2 regions of the Streptomyces sp. NPDC053665 genome follow, and region 1 is predicted to be linked to the other one. Evidence: riboswitches for the same ligand, from Rfam matches in the RefSeq annotation. Region 1 holds a riboswitch; the other holds the start of a gene.
What was found. Region 1 has a riboswitch for glycine ahead of gcvP (aminomethyl-transferring glycine dehydrogenase). Riboswitches for the same ligand answer to the same signal wherever they lie in the genome.

Region 1 (9,205 bases):
AACCCGCAGACCAGGGCGCACGCGGAGGCCCGGACGAAGGAGCTGGCGGGACTCACGGTGAAGCTGCACGCCGCTCTGGTGCGGACGGCGCTCGGCGTGCGGCAGCCCTGACGGGCGGGACGCCGGGGCCGGGACAGGGCGCCCGATCCGGGCCCGACTACCCAAACATCCCGGGCACGGCCTAGGGTTGCTGTGTGAACGAGCTCGATGTCGTAGGTGTCCGGGTGGAAATGCCCTCCAACCAACCGATCGTGCTGCTGCGTGAAGTGGGAGGCGACCGTTACCTCCCCATCTGGATCGGACCGGGGGAGGCGACGGCGATCGCCTTCGCCCAGCAGGGCATGGCTCCGGCGCGACCGCTGACCCACGACCTGTTCAAGGACGTGCTGGAGGCCGTCGGCCAGGAGCTCACGGAAGTGCGCATCACGGACCTGCGTGAGGGCGTCTTCTACGCGGAGCTGGTCTTCGCCAGCGGTGTCGAGGTGAGTGCCCGCCCCTCCGACGCCATAGCGCTCGCGCTGCGCACCGGCACGCCGATCTACGGCAGTGACACGGTGCTCGACGACGCCGGCATCGCGATCCCGGACGAGCAGGAGGACGAGGTCGAGAAGTTCCGCGAGTTCCTCGACCAGATCTCTCCGGAGGACTTCGGCAGCAGCAGCCAGTGAGGCTTACGGAGGCTGATCCGCACAGCTGTGCGCGGCGGGCGAAATGCCCGCATGTGCCGGAGGCGTGTGAGAGCGTCATACCGGTCGCCGCGAGGGCATTCGGCTAGCCTTTCCCCGCGGAGGGGCACGGGAAACCACTCTCAGGGTGATTATCACTCGGCGTGGCGAGTGTGGCGATCGTTGACGCACCCCGGGTGACTGCCTACCGTCGAGAAGGCAGGTCAAGGACGGAGGTCGGCGTGAGAAGCAGCGGCGGCGGTACGGCCGGGGGCGGCCCCGAGCGCAGTCTCAGGGCGAGCGGTCCGTACCCTCCCCCCGGCTCACGGCTCCGCGCGAGCGGGGCGTGTCCCCAGCCCGACAGTGCGGCCGACCACGCTGCGCAGCGACCCGTGGCGGTGCCGAGCAGCGGAGGGACGACGTCCATGGCGTCCGAGCAGATCGGTTACCGCGGCCCCACGGCCTGCGCGGCGGCCGGCATCACCTACCGGCAACTGGACTACTGGGCCCGCACGGGGCTCGTGGAGCCGAGTGTGCGCCCCGCGTACGGGTCCGGGACGCAGCGGCTGTACAGCTTCCGGGACGTGGTCGTCCTGAAGATCGTCAAGCGGTTCCTCGACACCGGGGTCTCGCTGCAGAACATCCGCACGGCGGTGCAGCACCTCAGGGAGCGCGGCTTCAGCGACCTGGAGCGGATGACGCTGATGAGCGACGGCGCCACGGTCTACGAGTGCACCTCCCCCGACGAGGTCCACGCGCTGCTGCAAGGGGGCCAGGGGGTCTTCGGGATCGCCGTGGGCGTCGTGTGGCGGGACGTGGAGAGCGCCCTGTCCCAGCTGCACGGGGAGCGCGTCGACACTGGGGAGACGCTGATCGGCTCCAACCCGGCGGACGAGCTGGCCCGGCGGCGCAACCGCGCGGTCTGAGCGGTCCCGGGCCTCCGGGGCGCCTGGGCAGGGCATTGTCAGTGCGGTAGGGCAGCATCGGAGATGTGAGAACCGCGCCCACGATCCTGCATCTCGACATGGATGCCTTCTTCGCCTCGGTGGAGCAGGCATCCAAACCGAGTCTGCGCGGGAAGGCCGTGGTCGTGGGCGGGCTGGGACCCCGGGGCGTCGTGGCGACCGCCTCGTACGAGGCCCGGGTCTTCGGGGTGCATTCGGCGATGCCCATGGGGCAGGCCCGGCGGCTGGCGCCCCACGCCGCCTATCTCGTGCCGCGCTTCATGTTCTACCGCTCCATCAGCGAGCGGGCCATGGAGCTGCTGCGGGCCCTGTCGCCGCTCGTGGAGCCCCTGAGCCTGGACGAGGCGTTCGTCGATCTGGAGGCCGGGGGAAGGGCCTGGGACGAGCGCTCCGCGCGGCTGGTCGGGGCGCAGCTGCGGGCCGACATCCGCGCCGCCACGGGCCTCACCGGGTCGGTGGGGCTGGCCGCCTCGAAGATGCTCGCGAAGATCGCCTCCGAGCAGGCCAAGCCGGACGGCCTGGTGGTGATCGAGCCGGGGACCGAGCGGGCGATGCTCGGCCCGATGTCCGTGCGGATCCTGCCGGGGGTGGGCCCGGCGACCGGCGACCACCTGCGGCGGGCCGGCATCACCACGGTCGGGGAGATCGTCGAGGCGGGTGAGGACGAACTGGTCCGGCTGCTGGGGAAGGCCCATGGGCACGGCCTGTACGCCATGGCCCTCGCCCGGGACGACCGGCCCGTGGTCGCCGAGCGGGAGGCCAAGTCGGTGTCCGTGGAGGACACCTACGACGTGGACATCCACGACCGGACCAGGGTGGGCCTGGAGGTGCAGCGGCTCGCCGACCGGTGCGTGCGCAGACTGCGGGGAGCCGGGCTGTCGGGACGGACCATCGTGCTGAAGGTGCGGCGCTACGACTTCTCGACCCTCACCCGCTCCGAGACGCTGCGCGGCCCCACGGACGACCCGGCGGTGGTCAGGGAGGCGGCGGCCCGGCTGCTGGACTCCGTCGACACCACGGGCGGAGTGCGGCTGCTCGGAGTGGGCGTCACCGGTCTCGCCGACTACACGCAGGAGGACCTGTTCGCGCAGGCGGCCGGGGAGCGGGCGGAGACGGACGGACCGGCCGAGGAGCGTGCCGCCGTACCGGCCGAGGAGCAGCCGCCGTCGCCGGCCGAGCGGCGCTGGCCCGCCGGGCACGACGTGCGTCACGCCGAGTTCGGGCACGGGTGGGTGCAGGGCAGCGGCCTGGGGCGGGTCACCGTCCGGTTCGAGACGCCCGACTCGGGGCCGGGGCGGGTGCGCACCTTCCGTGTCGACGACCCCCTGCTGGAGCCGGCGGATCCGCTGCCGCTGGTGTTATGCGGACCCGAGGGTGGCGGGGCCGCGCCGGTGCGGGACGGCGAGGAGTGCGGGGGAGCGGCCGCGGGGGAGGGCTGTGCGGCTGCCGGGCCGGAGGGCCGGCCGTCCGGGGCCGTGCGGGCGTAGGGCGGCGGGCCCGGGGCGCTGCCCGGGCCGGGCGCTGCTCAGGCCTTCGTCTCGTCCGTGCCCGCCAGCCTGCCGAAGTCGCGGTCCGGGAGCGGGGGCGGGGCGGCGATGTCCAGACCGTAGTGGTGGTAGAGCTGGAGTTCCTGCTCCGGGGAGAGGTGGCGGCCCACGCCGAAGTCGGGGGCGTCCTTGATGAGGGCGCGTTCGAAGGGCACGTGCAGCGCGCCCTCGATCAGCTCGCTGGGCTCGAGCGGGACGAACGCGTCCCTGCTGAACAGACCGGTGCGTATCGCCGCCCACTCCGGCTCGCCCGTGGCGTCGTCGAGGTACACCTCGTCGATGGTGCCGATCCTGGTGCCGTTGCGGTCGAACGCCTTGCGGCCGATCAGACTGCGCGGATCGATGTCGGTACGCACGGGCCCTCCACATGGTCGCAAGTCACCTGTAGACCTAACAAAACGGTACAAGCGGGGATGCGGCCACTCGAAGGCTCGTGCGTTGACCTCGCTGGTACGCTGACAGCGGCTGCTGACCCCGTGCGGGAGAGTCCTCCAGACACCATCGGAGGCGCCGAAGGAGCAAATCCTCCCCGGAATCTCTCAGGCACACGTACCGCACGGACGAGGTCACTCTGGAAAGCAGGGCGGGTGTCGACGGCTTCCGCTCTCACCGACGGTGAAAACCGGACGCCTTCGGGCGATCCGGTGAAGCTCTCAGGTTGAGATGACAGAGGGGGAGGCCGTCCGGGTACCCGCGCCGTGGTGCCCCTCGCAGGTCGCGTCAGACCAGGAGGCCTCCGCAATGACCGCCCACCGCATTCCGCTCTCCGAACTCGAAGAGGCAGTTCCCTTCGAGCAGCGTCACATCGGGCCCGACCACGAGGCCTGTGCCAAGATGCTGGCCCACGTCGGCTACGGCTCGCTGGACGAGCTGACGGCCGCCGCGGTCCCGGCCGTGATCAAGAGCGCCGAGGCGCTGGACCTGCCGGGCGCCCGCAGCGAGGCCGAGGTGATCGCCGAGCTGCGTTCCCTCGCCGACCGCAACCAGGTCCTCGGTTCGATGATCGGCCTGGGCTACTACGGCACCCACACGCCGCCCGTCGTGCTGCGCAACGTCATGGAGAACCCGTCCTGGTACACGGCCTACACGCCGTACCAGCCGGAGATCTCGCAGGGCCGGCTCGAGGCGCTGCTGAACTTCCAGACCATGGTCGCCGACCTGACCGGACTGCCGACCTCGGGCGCCTCGCTGCTCGACGAGGGCACCGCGGCCGCCGAGGCCATGGCCCTGTCGCGGCGCCTGGGCAAGAACAAGAAGGGCCTGTTCCTGGTCGACGCGGACGCGCTGCCGCAGACCATCGCGGTCATCGAGACCCGGGCCGAACCGGCCGGGGTCGAGGTCGTCGTGGCCGACCTCGGTGACGGCATCCCCGCCGAGATCGCCGAACGCGAGATCAACGGCGTACTGATCCAGTACCCGGGTGCCTCCGGAGCCGTGCGGGACATCAAGCTCGTCATCGACCAGGCGCACGAGCTCGGGGCCCTCGTCACCGTCGCCGCCGACCTGCTCGCGCTGACGCTGCTGAAGTCCCCGGGCGAGCTCGGTGCGGACATCGCGGTCGGCACGACGCAGCGCTTCGGCGTCCCCATGGGCTTCGGCGGTCCGCACGCCGGCTACATGGCCGTCCAGGACAAGATGGCGCGCAGCCTGCCCGGGCGGCTCGTCGGCGTGTCCGTCGACGTCGACGGGAACCGGGCCTACCGGCTGGCGCTGCAGACCCGTGAGCAGCACATCCGCCGGGAGAAGGCCACCAGCAACATCTGCACCGCGCAGGTGCTGCTCGCCGTCATGGCCGGCATGTACGCCGTCTACCACGGCCCCGACGGCCTCAAGGGCATCGCGCAGCGCACCCACCGGTACGCCACCGTCCTCGCCGCCGGGCTCGCGAACGGCGGCGTCGAGGTCGTGCACGGCTCGTACTTCGACACCGTGACCGCGCGGGTCGAGGGCCGGGCCGCCGACGTCGTGGCCGCCGCCCGGGACAACGGGGTCAACCTGCGCCTCGTCGACGCCGACCACGTCTCCGTCGCCTGCGACGAGACCACCACCCGCGCCCAGCTGCGCGCCGTTTGGGCGGCCTTCGGCGTCGAGGGCAGTGTGGAGACCCTGGACGCCGCCGCCGAGGACGTCCTCCCGGCCGCCGTGCTGCGCACCGACGACTACCTGACCCACCCCGTCTTCCACCAGCACCGCTCGGAAACGGCCATGCTGCGCTACCTGCGCAAGCTGGCCGACCGGGACTACGCGCTCGACCGCGGCATGATCCCGCTGGGCTCCTGCACCATGAAGCTCAACGCGACCACGGAGATGGAGCCGGTCACCTGGCCCGAGTTCGGGCAGCTGCACCCCTTCGCTCCCGCCGAGCAGGCCGCGGGGTACCTCACCCTCATCCACGAGCTCGAGGACCGCCTCGCCGAGGTCACCGGCTACGACAAGGTCTCCCTGCAGCCCAACGCCGGTTCGCAGGGCGAGCTGGCCGGTCTGCTCGCCGTCCGCGGCTACCACCGCGCCAACGGCGACGAGCAGCGCACCATCTGCCTGATCCCGTCGTCCGCGCACGGCACCAACGCGGCCAGCGCCGTGATGGCCGGCATGAAGGTCGTCGTCGTGAAGACCGCCGAGGACGGCGAGATCGACGTCGAGGACCTGCGGGCGAAGATCGAGCAGTACCGCGACCAGCTGGCCGTGCTCATGATCACCTACCCGTCCACCCACGGGGTGTTCGAGGAGCACGTCGCCGACATCTGCGCGCAGGTGCACGAGGCGGGCGGCCAGGTCTACGTCGACGGGGCCAACCTCAACGCGCTCGTCGGCCTCGCCAAGCCCGGGCACTTCGGCGGCGACGTCTCGCACCTGAACCTGCACAAGACGTTCTGCATCCCGCACGGCGGCGGCGGTCCGGGCGTCGGCCCGGTGGCGGTGCGCGAGCACCTCGCGCCGTACCTGCCGAACCACCCGCTCCAGCCCGAGGCCGGTCCCGAGACGGGCGTCGGACCCATCTCGGCGGCTCCCTGGGGCTCGGCCGGCATCCTGCCCATCTCGTGGGCCTACGTCCGGCTCATGGGCGGTGAGGGGCTGAAGCGCGCCACGCAGGTGGCCGTCCTCAGCGCCAACTACATCGCCAAGCGGCTGGAGCCGCACTACCCGGTGCTCTACACCGGCCCGGGCGGGCTCGTGGCGCACGAGTGCATCATCGACCTGCGTCCGCTGACCAAGGCGACCGGTGTGAGCGTCGACGACGTGGCCAAGCGGCTGATCGACTACGGCTTCCACGCGCCGACGATGTCGTTCCCCGTGGCCGGGACGCTGATGATCGAGCCGACCGAGTCGGAGGACCTGGCCGAGCTCGACCGGTTCTGCGAGGCGATGATCGCCATCCGCGCGGAGATCGAGAAGGTCGGCTCCGGCGCCTGGCCCGCGGAGGACAACCCGCTGCGCGGTGCCCCGCACACCGCCGGTGCCCTCGCCGGCGCGTGGGAGCACGCCTACAGCCGCGAGGAGGCCGTGTTCCCGGCCGGGGTGTCGGCCGCCGACAAGTACTGGCCGCCGGTCCGCCGCATCGACCAGGCCTACGGCGACCGCAACCTGGTCTGCTCGTGCCCGCCGCTGGACGCGTACGAGGACTGATCCGGCCGGCCGGACCACACGGTTCCAGGGAGGGGCTCCGCGGGTGCGGGGCCCCTCCCGGCATGTCGGATGCCGGCCGCCCCGGCGGGACGGACCCGGTGAGGGAGACCGCCGGTCCGGGTGTCACGCCGGGTAGGCGTGGGTCTGCGTCGCCTTGACCGCCGCCCACACCGGTGCCCCGGGGTGCAGATCGAGTTCCGCCGCCGCCACCGTGGTCAGGTCGGCGGTGAGGGGGAGTTCGCCGGTGAGGTCGGCGCGGATCTGGTCGCCGTGCGTCTCCAGCCCGGCGACCTCGCAGCGCCACAGGTTGCGGGCGCTGGAGCCGGCCGGGCGCTCGCGGTACAGCGTCACCGCGCCCGGCGGGAACGCCACGAAGACCGGCCCGGACAGCTCCTCGGTGGTGGTGAGGGCGGGGCCCGCGGAGAGCCGGACGGTGTGGCCCTCGGCCCGGCCCCGGTAGAGGTTGAGGCCGACGAGCCGGGCGATGTAGTCGGTCCGGGGGTGGCGGGCGATGTCCGCGGGCGTGCCCTCCTGGACGACCGCCCCGTCCTCGACGACGACCAGGCGGTCGGCCAGCACCATGGCGTCCAGCGGGTCGTGGGTGACCAGCACGGCCACGGCCTCGAACGCGGCGAGGTGCCGGCGCAGCTGGGCGCGCACCTCCAGCCGGGTCCGGGCGTCGAGGGCGGCCAGCGGCTCGTCCAGGAGCAGCAGGCGGGGCTCCGTCGCCAGGGCCCGGGCCAGGGCCACGCGCTGGGCCTGGCCCCCGGAGAGACGGCGGGGTTTGACCCCGGCGTGGTCCGCGAGGCCCATGCGGTCCAGCCACTCGGCGGCCCGGGCTCGGGCCTCGGCCTTGCCGGCGCCCCGGCAGCGCGGGCCGAAGGCCACGTTGTCCAGGGCGGTCAGGTGCGGGAACAGCAGGTAGTCCTGGAAGACGACGCCCACGGGCCGGGCCTCGGGCGGCGAGCCGTCCAGCGCCGTGCCGTCCAGACGCAGATGCCCGGAGGTGAGGGGGACGAGGCCCGCCAGCGCGCGCAGGGCGGTCGTCTTTCCGGCGCCGTTCGGGCCGAGCAGGGCCACGACGTCGCCCGGGGCGGCGGCCAGCGTGACGTCCAGCCGGAACCCGCCCCGGTCGACGAGGAGACGGGCGTCGAGCCCTTGGAGGGGGCGCCTGGGCGTGTCGTCGTCGGGACCGGTCATGGGTGTGTCGTCCAGAGGTCGGAGGGGCCGTCGTCGGGCAGTCGGCGATCGGCCCGGTGGGGGGAGCGCGCCCGGCCGCGCGTGCGGGGGGTCACGACGCCGTCATCCACCGGTCGCGCAGGGCCGCCAGCACGGCGATGGACACCGCCAGCAGCACGAGGCTGAGGGCGATCGCCGCCGCCGGGTCGTTCTGCAGGGCCAGGTAGACGGCCAGCGGCATGGTCTGCGTGCGGCCGGGGAAGTTGCCCGCGAAGGTGATGGTCGCCCCGAACTCGCCCAGGGCCCGGGCCCAGGCCAGGACCGCCCCCGCCGCGATGCCCGGGGCGATCAGCGGCAGGGTGACCCGGCGGAACGCGGTGAAGCGGGAGGCGCCCAGGGTGGCGGCGGCCTCCTCGTAGCGGGGGTCGGCGGCCCGCAGGGTGCCCTCCACGCTGATGACGAGGAACGGCATCGCCACGAAGGTCTCCGCCAGGACCACGCCCGCCGTGGTGAAGGGCAGGGTGATCCCGAACCAGGAGTCCAGCCACTGCCCCACCACGCCGTTGCGCCCGAAGGCGAGCAACAGGGCCACACCGCCCACGACCGGCGGCAGCACCAGCGGCAGGGTCACCAGGGCCCGTACGAGGCCCCGGCCGGGGAATTGCGTGCGGGCCAGCAGCCAGGCCAGCGGCACGCCGACGACGAGGCTCAGAGCCGTCGCCGCCGTGGCGCACACCAGGGAGAGCCGGAGCGCCTCCCAGACCTGCGGGCTGGTCAGCTGGTCGGGAAGGCTGCGCCAGGGCGCCCGCACCAGCAGGGCGATCAGCGGCAGGAGCAGGAAGGCCAGACCGATCACGGCTGGGACGAGCAGGGGGACCGGCACCGTCCGGGTCCGGCCCCGCGGACTGCCGCCGCGCCGACGCGTGCCGTGCGGACGGCTCTCCCGCGTGCCGGTCACGGCGCGATGAACCCGGCCCCGGACAGCACCTCGCGGCCCTCGGCGGAGCGCACCAGGGCGATGAAGGCCTTGGCGGTCTCGGGGTTGCGGGCGTCGTCGAGCAGGGCGATCGGGTAGTCGTTGACGGCGTCGGCCGACTCGGGGAAGTCCACGCCGTCCACCTTGTCACCCGCCGCCCGCACATCGGTGCGGTAGACGACGGCCGCGTCGGCCTCCTTCAGCTCGACCTTCGTCAGCGCGCTCTTGACGTCCTGCTCGTAGGAG
Region 2 (9,205 bases), on a different contig from region 1:
TAGCCGTGGCCGTCGACCTCCATCTTCCCGTACTGGGCGTCCGGGGAGCCGGCCTGGCCGTGCCACAGGAGCATCCAGATCTGGCCGGTGTGCGGGGTCGCGAGCGCGCGCAGGAGTGCCTCGTAGGCGTCGTAGCGCCCGGGCGTGACCTGGCGCAGCATGTGCTCGACCTGTCCGGCCGCGGCCGTGCCGCTCGCGCTCACCTTTACCGCCCCTTCGTACAACGCCTCGACCGTGACCTAGCTTAAGCCCGCCCACCGGCTCGGGACTTGCCCGCGCGCGGCGGTACGGGCGCGGGCGGTGGTCCGCCGGGCCGCCGTGCCGGCCGCTACCGCTGGTAGAAGGGCCGGACCCGCTCCCTCATCCAGGTGCCCACCGGGTCCTCCGTGACGTCCAGGAGCACCAGGTTGACCGGCCAGGGGGTGGGGACGGCGGTGACGGCCCGGGTGAGCGCCTCCAGGGGCAGGGCGCGCAGGTCGCCCTCCCACGAGGAGAGTTCGACGCCCACGAACATCACGGGGTCGGCGGTCTCGATCGCGGCGAGGCAGCGGCGGGCGGTGACGACGACACCGACGGCCTCGAACTCGGCCGAGGCGGCGGCGAGGAAGTCCACCGGGTCGTCCTGCCAGTCGGGTTCGAAGAGGCGGACGCGGCCGCCGCCCGCGGGCCCGTCGAGCGGGGTGCGCCCGGCCCGGCACAGCTCGGCGACGGCGGGGGGCGGCAGGGGTATGCCGACCACGCCGCCGGGGTTGATCACGAGGCCGGCGTGCGGGGGCAGTCCGCGGGCGAACTCCACGGCGGGGGCGATCGTGTACGACATGTGCGCGCCGGCGGCGAGGCGGAACTGCTCCTCCGAGCTGAACACGGGCACGTACGCCTGGCCGTCGATCTCGACGGCCGGCAGGTCGAGGGGGCCGCTGTGCGGGCCGCCGCCGTTGGGCAGCGGGACCCAGACGAAGCTCCGCCCGAGCACCTCGACGATCCGGCCGCCGGCCGCGGGTCCGGCGCCCAGGGAGGCCGAGAGGACCTCCTCCAGCTCGTTGCCGGGCCATCCTCCGGTCGGATGGGTCTGCGTGTGCGCCGGGAAGCCGGCTGGGAACTCCGCCGGAACGTCCATGTCCTACCGCCTGCCTCGAGCCACTGCCAGTGCCGTCAGCAGGCTAACGGTTTGGGGGATCTCCGTGCGGGGCCCTCCGGGGGTGGGGCGGTTGGGGGTGGGTGTGTGCCCCGGGGGGGGCAAGAGCGCGGGGGTGACCGGGGTCGGTTGTCCCACCCGGGGGGACGGGCCGGGTCGGGGTGGGTCGGGTGACCGTGCGTGCGGGCAGGCTCGGTGGTCGGCTGCGGGTTGTCGGGGGCTGGTCGCGCAGTTCCCCGCGCCCCTAGAGGGCCAGGGCCGGTGGGTGGGTGCGGGTTGTCGGGGGCTGGTCGCGCCGTTCCCCGCGCCCCTGGAGGGCCAGGGCCGGTGGGTGGGTGCGGGTTGTCGGGGGCTGGTCGCGCCGTTCCCCGCGCCCCTGGAAGGCGGGGGCCGGTGGGTGGGTGCGGGTTGTCGGGGGTTGCTCGTGCAGTTCCCCGCGCCCCTGAAGGGCGGGAGGGGGCTGGGGGTCAGGGGGTGAAGGTGATGCGGTGGAGGGTTGCCGCTGTGGTGCGGTCGGTCAGGGTGGCCGAGGCGCAGCCTCGTGGGAGGCGGCCGTGCTCCACCGCGCGCAGCAGGCGGTCCGTGGCCGCGCGGTGGCGGCGGAAGGCGTAGCGGGAGACGCCGCGGCCCCGGTCGCGCTGGCCGGCCAGGGCCTGCTGCGGCGTGACGTCGAGGAGGAGCAGGTGCAGGGCGCCGCCCCGGCGGCGTGCCTCGCGGGCGATCCAGCGGCGCACCCACGCCTGGGTGCCGCAGTCGTGCACCACGAGTCCTTCGCCGGTGCGCAGGGCGCGGCGCAGCCCGGCGTAGTGGGAGAGGCGGACCAGCGGGCGGTAGACCCCGTAGGGCAGGAAGCGGGGCACGCGGCGCTCCCAGCGGTCGCGGGCGTCCTGGGAGTCGACGCGCCGGCCCGGGACGGCGCGCCGCATCAGCGTGGACTTGCCGCTGCCGGGCAGCCCGGTGACCACGACGACGTCGCGGGAGCCGAACACCAGCGTGCGGGGACCGCGCCCGGCGCGCTCGCGCAGGTCACGGACGGTGGGCGCCGGCACCGGGCCCCGGGCCGCCCGGGCCGGCACCGCCGGCTGCCCGGGCAACGCGATGCCCGTGGTCGCGGCGTACGCCCTGGTCCTGTTCACCGTGATCGTCCTCCCCTGGAGCCAGGTACGCCGGTACCGTCCCCGCCGAGTGTAAAGAGAAGGTAATGCCGCAGGCCTCTCATTTCGGTCCGGTTCCTGCAACAGGGCTGCCACAGCTCTCCGGGCCCGGCGCGCGGGACGGCGCACTTGCTGAGAAAGGTCCCCCTGCCGCGCCGGAAGGATGCGTGCAATGATGTGCGCGCCAACTGCATACCGGCCGTTTGAATCCGCGCGGGAGAGTTCCCAGCACCGCTGACGCTGGGGCGCCGAAGGAGCAAGTCCCTCCCTTGAATCTCTCAGGCCCCGTTACCGCGCGGGCGAGGCACATCTGAAAAGCGGGCCGCTGCCAGGGCGGTCCCACCCAAGGTGCAAGCCATGGACCGGCGCGGTCATGGCGAACCTCTCAGGTTCCGATGACAGATGGGGAGGAACGACCTCGCCCCCGTCATCGCCTTGGGAGACGACCGACCGTGAGCAGTACAGGAGAACTCCGTCACACCGCGCTCGATGCCCTGCATCGTTCGCTCGGCGCGACGATGACCGACTTCGCCGGCTGGGACATGCCCCTGCGCTACGGCTCCGAGCGCGACGAGCACCTCGCCGTGCGCACCAGGGCCGGGCTGTTCGACCTCTCCCACATGGGCGAGATCACCGTCACCGGCCCGCAGGCCGCCGCCCTCCTCGACCACGCCCTGGTGGGCAACATCGGCGGTGTGAAGCCGGGCCGCGCCCGCTACACGATGATCTGCCGGGCCGACGGCGGCATCCTCGACGACCTGATCGTCTACCGGCTGGGCGAGACCGAGTTCATGGTCGTCGCCAACGCCTCGAACGCCCAGGCCGTCCTGGACGCGCTGACCGAGCGCGCCGCCGGCTTCGACGCCGAGGTGCGCGACGACCGGGACGCCTACGCGCTGATCGCCGTCCAGGGCCCTGAGTCCCCCGGGATCCTGAAGTCCCTGACCGACGCGGACCTCGACGGGCTGAAGTACTACGCCGGTCTGCCGGGCACCGTCGCCGGGGTCCCCGCCCTGATCGCCCGCACCGGCTACACCGGCGAGGACGGCTTCGAGCTGTTCGTGAAGCCGGAGCACGCCGTCGAGCTGTGGCAGGCGCTGACCGAGGCCGGCGAGGGCGCTGGCCTGGTCCCCTGCGGCCTGTCCTGCCGTGACACGCTCCGCCTGGAGGCGGGCATGCCGCTGTACGGGCACGAGCTGACCACCTCCCTGACGCCCTTCGACGCCGGTCTCGGCCGCGTGGTGAAGTTCGAGAAGGAGGGCGACTTCGTGGGCCGCGAGGCCCTGCGCGAGGCCGCCGCCCGGGCCGAGCAGAACCCGCCGCGCGTGCTCGTCGGCCTGGTCGCCGAGGGCCGCCGCGTCCCCCGCGCCGGATACGCCGTGGTCGCGGGCGGCGAGGTGATCGGCGAGGTCACCTCCGGCGCCCCCTCCCCCACCCTGGGCAAGCCGATCGCCATGGCCTACGTCGACGCCGCGCACGCCGCGCCCGGCACGCCCGGCGTGGGTGTGGACATCCGGGGCAGTCACGAGCCGTACGAGGTCGTGGCGCTGCCGTTCTACAAGCGGCAGAAGTAGACACTGGCCGTGGGCCGCCTGTGCGGCCCGGCCACCGTCACCCGGTTCACCAGCAGTCTCCCGTCCCCCTTTTTCACAGCACTCCCGCGCGTACAGGAGAATTCAGGCCATGAGCAACCCCCAGCAGCTGCGCTACAGCAAGGAGCACGAGTGGCTGTCGGCCGCCGAGGACGGCGTGTCGACGGTCGGCATCACGGAGCACGCGGCCAACGCGCTCGGCGACGTGGTCTTCGTCCAGCTCCCCGAGGTCGGTGACACGGTGTCCGCGGGCGAGACCTGCGGCGAACTGGAGTCGACCAAGTCGGTGTCCGACCTGTACTCGCCGGTCTCCGGTGAGATCACCGAGGTCAACGAGGACGTCGTGAACGACCCCTCGCTGGTGAACTCGGCCCCCTTCGAGGGCGGCTGGCTGTTCAAGGTGCGCGTCACGGACGAGCCGGGCGACCTGCTCTCCGCCGACGAGTACACCGCGTTCTCCGCCGGCTGAGGAGTCGTAGCCGTATGTCCGTCCTGAACACCCCCCTGCACGAGCTCGACCCGGCCGTGGCCGCCGCGGTCGACGCCGAGCTGCACCGTCAGCAGTCCACGCTCGAGATGATCGCCTCGGAGAACTTCGCCCCGGTCGCGGTCATGGAGGCGCAGGGCTCGGTCCTGACCAACAAGTACGCCGAGGGCTACCCGGGCCGCCGCTACTACGGCGGCTGCGAGCACGTCGACGTGGTCGAGCAGATCGCGATCGACCGCGTGAAGGAGCTGTTCGGCGCCGAGCACGCCAACGTGCAGCCGCACTCCGGCGCCCAGGCCAACGCGGCCGCCATGTTCGCGCTGCTCAAGCCGGGCGACACCATCATGGGCCTGAACCTCGCCCACGGCGGTCACCTGACCCACGGCATGAAGATCAACTTCTCCGGCAAGCTCTACGACGTCGTCGCCTACCACGTGGGCGACGACGGCCGGGTCGACATGGCCGAGGTCGAGCGGCTGGCCAAGGAGTCCCGGCCGAAGCTGATCGTGGCCGGCTGGTCGGCCTACCCGCGCCGGCTGGACTTCGCCGAGTTCCGCCGGATCGCGGACGAGGTCGGCGCGTACCTGATGGTCGACATGGCGCACTTCGCCGGGCTGGTCGCGGCCGGGCTGCACCCCAACCCGGTGCCGCACGCGCACGTGGTCACCACCACGACGCACAAGACCCTCGGCGGCCCGCGCGGCGGTGTGATCCTCTCCACGGCCGAGCTGGCCAAGAAGATCAACTCCGCCGTCTTCCCCGGTCAGCAGGGTGGCCCCCTGGAGCACGTGGTCGCCGCCAAGGCCGTCGCCTTCAAGGTCGCCGCCTCGGACGACTTCAAGGAGCGCCAGCGCCGTACGCTGGAGGGTGCCCGCATCCTGGCCGAGCGTCTGGTGAAGGACGACGTCCGGGCCGTGGGCGTGGACGTCCTGTCCGGCGGCACGGACGTGCACCTGGTCCTGGTCGACCTGCGCGACTCCGAGCTGGACGGGCAGCAGGCCGAGGACCGGCTCCACGAGATCGGCATCACCGTCAACCGCAACGCGATCCCGAACGACCCGCGTCCGCCGATGGTGACGTCCGGTCTGCGGATCGGCACCCCGGCCCTGGCCACCCGCGGCTTCGACGCCGAGGCCTTCACCGAGGTCGCCGACGTCATCGCCGAGGCGCTGAAGCCGTCGTACGACGCGGAGGCCCTCAAGGCCCGGGTGAAGGCCCTGGCCGACCGGCACCCGCTGTACCCGGGTCTGAACAAGTAACGAAGAAACCTTTCGGGCGCCGCGCCGGCCACAAGCGGGCGCGGCGCCCACCCCCTTGGCACCACCCCCGTAGTCAGGAGTTCCCCCGTGGCCATCTCGGTCTTCGACCTGTTCTCGATCGGCATCGGCCCGTCCAGCTCGCACACCGTCGGCCCGATGCGCGCGGCCGGCCTGTTCGTCCGGCGGCTGCGCAACGAGGAGCTCCTCGAGTCCGTGACCTCGGTCCGCGCGGAGCTGTACGGCTCGCTCGGCGCCACCGGCCACGGCCACGGCACGCCCAAGGCGGTCCTGCTCGGCCTGGAGGGCGACTCCCCGCGCACGGTGGACGTGGAGACCGCCGACGAGCGGGTGGAGGCGATCAGGACCGGCGGCCGGCTGAACCTGCTCGGCGAGCACGAGATCGCCTTCTCCTTCGACGACGACATGGTCCTGCACCGCCGCAAGGCCCTGCCGTACCACGCCAACGGCATGACGCTGTGGGCGTACGACGCCTCGGGCGCGGAGCTGCTGACGAAGACGTACTACTCGGTGGGCGGCGGGTTCGTCGTCGACGAGGACGCCGTCGGCGCGGACCGCATCAAGCTCGACGACACCGTGCTGAAGTACCCCTTCCGCACCGGTGACGAGCTGCTGCGCCTCACCGAGGAGACCGGCCTGTCCATCTCCGCGCTGATGCTGGAGAACGAGCGGGCCTGGCGCACCGAGGAGGAGATCCGCGCGGGACTGCTGGAGATCTGGCGCGTGATGCAGGCGTGCGTGGCGCGCGGCATGTCGCGTGAGGGCATCCTGCCCGGCGGTCTGAAGGTGCGCCGCCGGGCCGCCAACACCGCCCGCAAGCTGCGCTCCGAGGGCGACCCGCAGGCCCTGGCCATGGAGTGGATCACCCTCTACGCGATGGCCGTGAACGAGGAGAACGCGGCCGGCGGCCGGGTCGTCACGGCCCCCACGAACGGCGCGGCCGGCATCATCCCGGCGGTGCTGCACTACTACGTGAACTTCGTGCCGGGCGCCGACGAGGAGGGCGTGGTCCGCTTCCTGCTCGCCGCGGGCGCGATCGGCATGCTGTTCAAGGAGAACGCCTCGATCTCCGGCGCCGAGGTCGGCTGCCAGGGCGAGGTCGGCTCCGCCTGCTCGATGGCCGCGGGAGCCCTCGCGGAGGTCCTCGGCGGCTCGCCCGAGCAGGTCGAGAACGCGGCGGAGATCGGCATGGAGCACAATCTCGGGCTCACCTGCGACCCGGTCGGCGGGCTGGTCCAGATCCCGTGCATCGAGCGCAACGGCATGGCGGCGGTCAAGGCCGTCACCGCCGCGCGCATGGCGATGCGCGGCGACGGCTCCCACAAGGTGTCCCTGGACAAGGTCATCAAGACGATGAAGGACACCGGCGCCGACATGTCGGTCAAGTACAAGGAGACGGCCCGGGGCGGGCTGGCGGTGAACATCATCGAGTGCTGAGCGGGCCGGAGGGCACGGCCCGACCGCGTCTCACATCGCGAGAGGGCCGTACCGCGCAACAAGATGGCTGACATCGTTGTACGTGCCATGTTTCGCGCGTGAAAGACCGATCGATGTCCGCTCCTGCCTCCGGTTCAGCCCCGGCACCCGTCAACCCGCGCTCGCGCGTCCTCGTCGCCAGCCTCATCGGCACGACGATCGAGTTCTACGACTTCTACATCTACGCGACGGCCGCGGTGCTCGTCTTCCCGCAGCTGTTCTTCCCGAGCAGCGACCCGACCACCGCGCTGCTGTCGTCCTTCGCGGTCTTCGGCGCCGCGATGGTCGCCCGGCCGGTCGGGGCCGTCGTCTTCGGGCACCTCGGTGACCGTCTCGGCCGCAAGAAGACCCTCGTCGCCTCGCTGCTGACCATGGGCATCGCCACGTTCCTCATCGGCGTGCTGCCCACCTACGCCCAGGCCGGCTGGGTGGCCACCGCGCTGCTGGTGCTGATGCGGCTCGCGCAGGGCTTCGCGCTCGGCGGCGAGTGGAGCGGCGCGGCCCTGGTCGCCACCGAGAACGCCCCGCGCGGCAAGCGGGCCCTGTACGGCACCTTCCCGCAACTGGGCGCCCCGTTCGGCTTCATCATCGGCAACGGGCTGTTCCTGGCCATGGGCGCGCTGCTGCCGTCCGCGGCGGGCGCCGACCCCTCGCAGCCCTCGGACGCCTTCGTCAGCTGGGGCTGGCGGGTGCCGTTCCTCTTCTCCGCCGTGATGGTCGCCATCGGGCTGTGGGTGCGCTCGCGGCTCGTCGAGTCGGCGGTGTTCACCAGGACCCGCGCCACGGGCGGGGTGCGGCGGCTGCCGCTGGCCACGGTGGTGCGCAGCCACGGCAGGCAGCTGGTCCTCGGCACGTTCATCATGCTGGCGACCTACGTGCTCTTCTACCTGATGACGACGTTCTCGCTGAGCTACGGCCGCACCCCCGAGGACGCCGCCGTGCCCGGACTGGGCTACGACTACACCACGTTCGTCCTCATGATGATCTTCGGTGTGCTGTTCTTCGCCGCGTTCACCCTGGTCTCCGGCCCCCTCGCGGACCGCTACGGGCGGCGCACCACCCTCGTCTGGATCACCGCCGCGATCGTCGTGTTCGGGCTGGTCTGGGTGCCGCTGATCGGCCTGGGCACGCCGGGCGTGGTGCTGTGGCTCGTGCTGGGCTTCACCCTGATGGGCCTCACCTTCGGTCCGATGGGCGCGCTGCTGCCCGAGCTGTTCCCGACCAGCGTCCGCTACACCGGGTCGGGCATCTCGTACAACGTCAGTTCGATCCTGGGGGCGGCGGTCGCCCCGTTCATCGCCGTGGCGCTCTGGGAGACCGGGGACGGCTCGCCGTGGCTGGTGGGCGTCTACCTGTCCGGGATGGCGCTGCTCACGCTGGCGGCGCTCCTGCTCGGTAAGGAGACCAGGCACGTCTCCCTGGACGACGGGGAGCCCGGTCCGGCCCCGTCGCAGAGCCCGGCACCCGCCGCCTCCGCCGCTCCCTGAGTCCGTCCGGCGCTCACCTCCGCCGGGCCGCGCGCCTCCGCGCGCCCGGCGTACGGCCGTCGGCGGCGGGCATACAACAACCCTCCACCCGAGTGCACTTCCGCCCCACCGGAACCCGAGGGAGCCCCCCATGCTGCGCGGAATCGACGTGAGCGCCTACCAGTCCTCGTCCTACTCCACGGAGGGCCTGTCCTTCGTCTTCGTCAAGGCGACCGAGGGCCGCTCCTACGTCAACCCGAGACTGGCCGCGCAGACGAAGCGGGCGCGGGACGCCGGACTGGTCGTCGGCTTCTACCACTTCCTGTGGCCCGGCAACCTCACCGACCAGGCCGAGTACTTCCTCGGCAAGGCACCGGACCGGGCGGGCGACGTGCTCGCCGTCGACTGGGAGAGGACCGGCGACGGGACGCGCGCGAGCAACGCCGAGAAGGACCGCTTCCTGCGCAAACTGAAGGAACTGCGCCCGGACAACCGCGTGGTGCTCTACTGCAACCGCGACTTCTGGCTCAACGTCGACACGAGCTCCTACGCGGGCGACGGTCTGTGGATCGCCGACTACGTGAGCGCGGGCAAGCCCCGGATCAAGGCGAAGTGGCG

Region 2: linked by a shared signal. The riboswitch ahead of gcvT (glycine cleavage system aminomethyltransferase GcvT) and the one ahead of gcvP (aminomethyl-transferring glycine dehydrogenase) in region 1 are both predicted to bind glycine.

Annotation. Positions count from the first base shown of each region.
Region 1 covers NZ_JBVJKK010000006.1:533,717-542,921, reverse strand. Annotated here, with positions in the region: gene ftsR (transcriptional regulator FtsR) at 1-111, shown strand, start outside; gene ACZ6ZN_RS25785 (bifunctional nuclease family protein) at 195-668, shown strand; gene ACZ6ZN_RS25780 (MerR family transcriptional regulator) at 908-1,591, shown strand; partial or broken gene ACZ6ZN_RS25775 (DNA polymerase IV) at 1,657-3,240, shown strand; gene ACZ6ZN_RS25770 (PRC-barrel domain-containing protein) at 3,156-3,533, opposite strand; glycine riboswitch at 3,647-3,742, shown strand; gene gcvP (aminomethyl-transferring glycine dehydrogenase) at 3,919-6,804, shown strand; gene ACZ6ZN_RS25760 (ABC transporter ATP-binding protein) at 6,928-8,004, opposite strand; gene ACZ6ZN_RS25755 (ABC transporter permease) at 8,096-8,941, opposite strand; gene modA (molybdate ABC transporter substrate-binding protein) at 8,938-9,205, opposite strand, start outside.
Region 2 covers NZ_JBVJKK010000012.1:22,768-31,972, reverse strand. Annotated here, with positions in the region: gene ACZ6ZN_RS32415 (enhanced serine sensitivity protein SseB C-terminal domain-containing protein) at 1-203, opposite strand, end outside; gene ACZ6ZN_RS32410 (enhanced serine sensitivity protein SseB) at 329-1,117, opposite strand; gene ACZ6ZN_RS32405 (AAA family ATPase) at 1,603-2,271, opposite strand; glycine riboswitch at 2,494-2,593, shown strand; glycine riboswitch at 2,594-2,701, shown strand; gene gcvT (glycine cleavage system aminomethyltransferase GcvT) at 2,742-3,863, shown strand; gene gcvH (glycine cleavage system protein GcvH) at 3,973-4,350, shown strand; gene glyA (serine hydroxymethyltransferase) at 4,365-5,627, shown strand; gene ACZ6ZN_RS32385 (L-serine ammonia-lyase) at 5,715-7,082, shown strand; gene ACZ6ZN_RS32380 (MFS transporter) at 7,196-8,608, shown strand; gene ACZ6ZN_RS32375 (glycoside hydrolase family 25 protein) at 8,739-9,205, shown strand, end outside.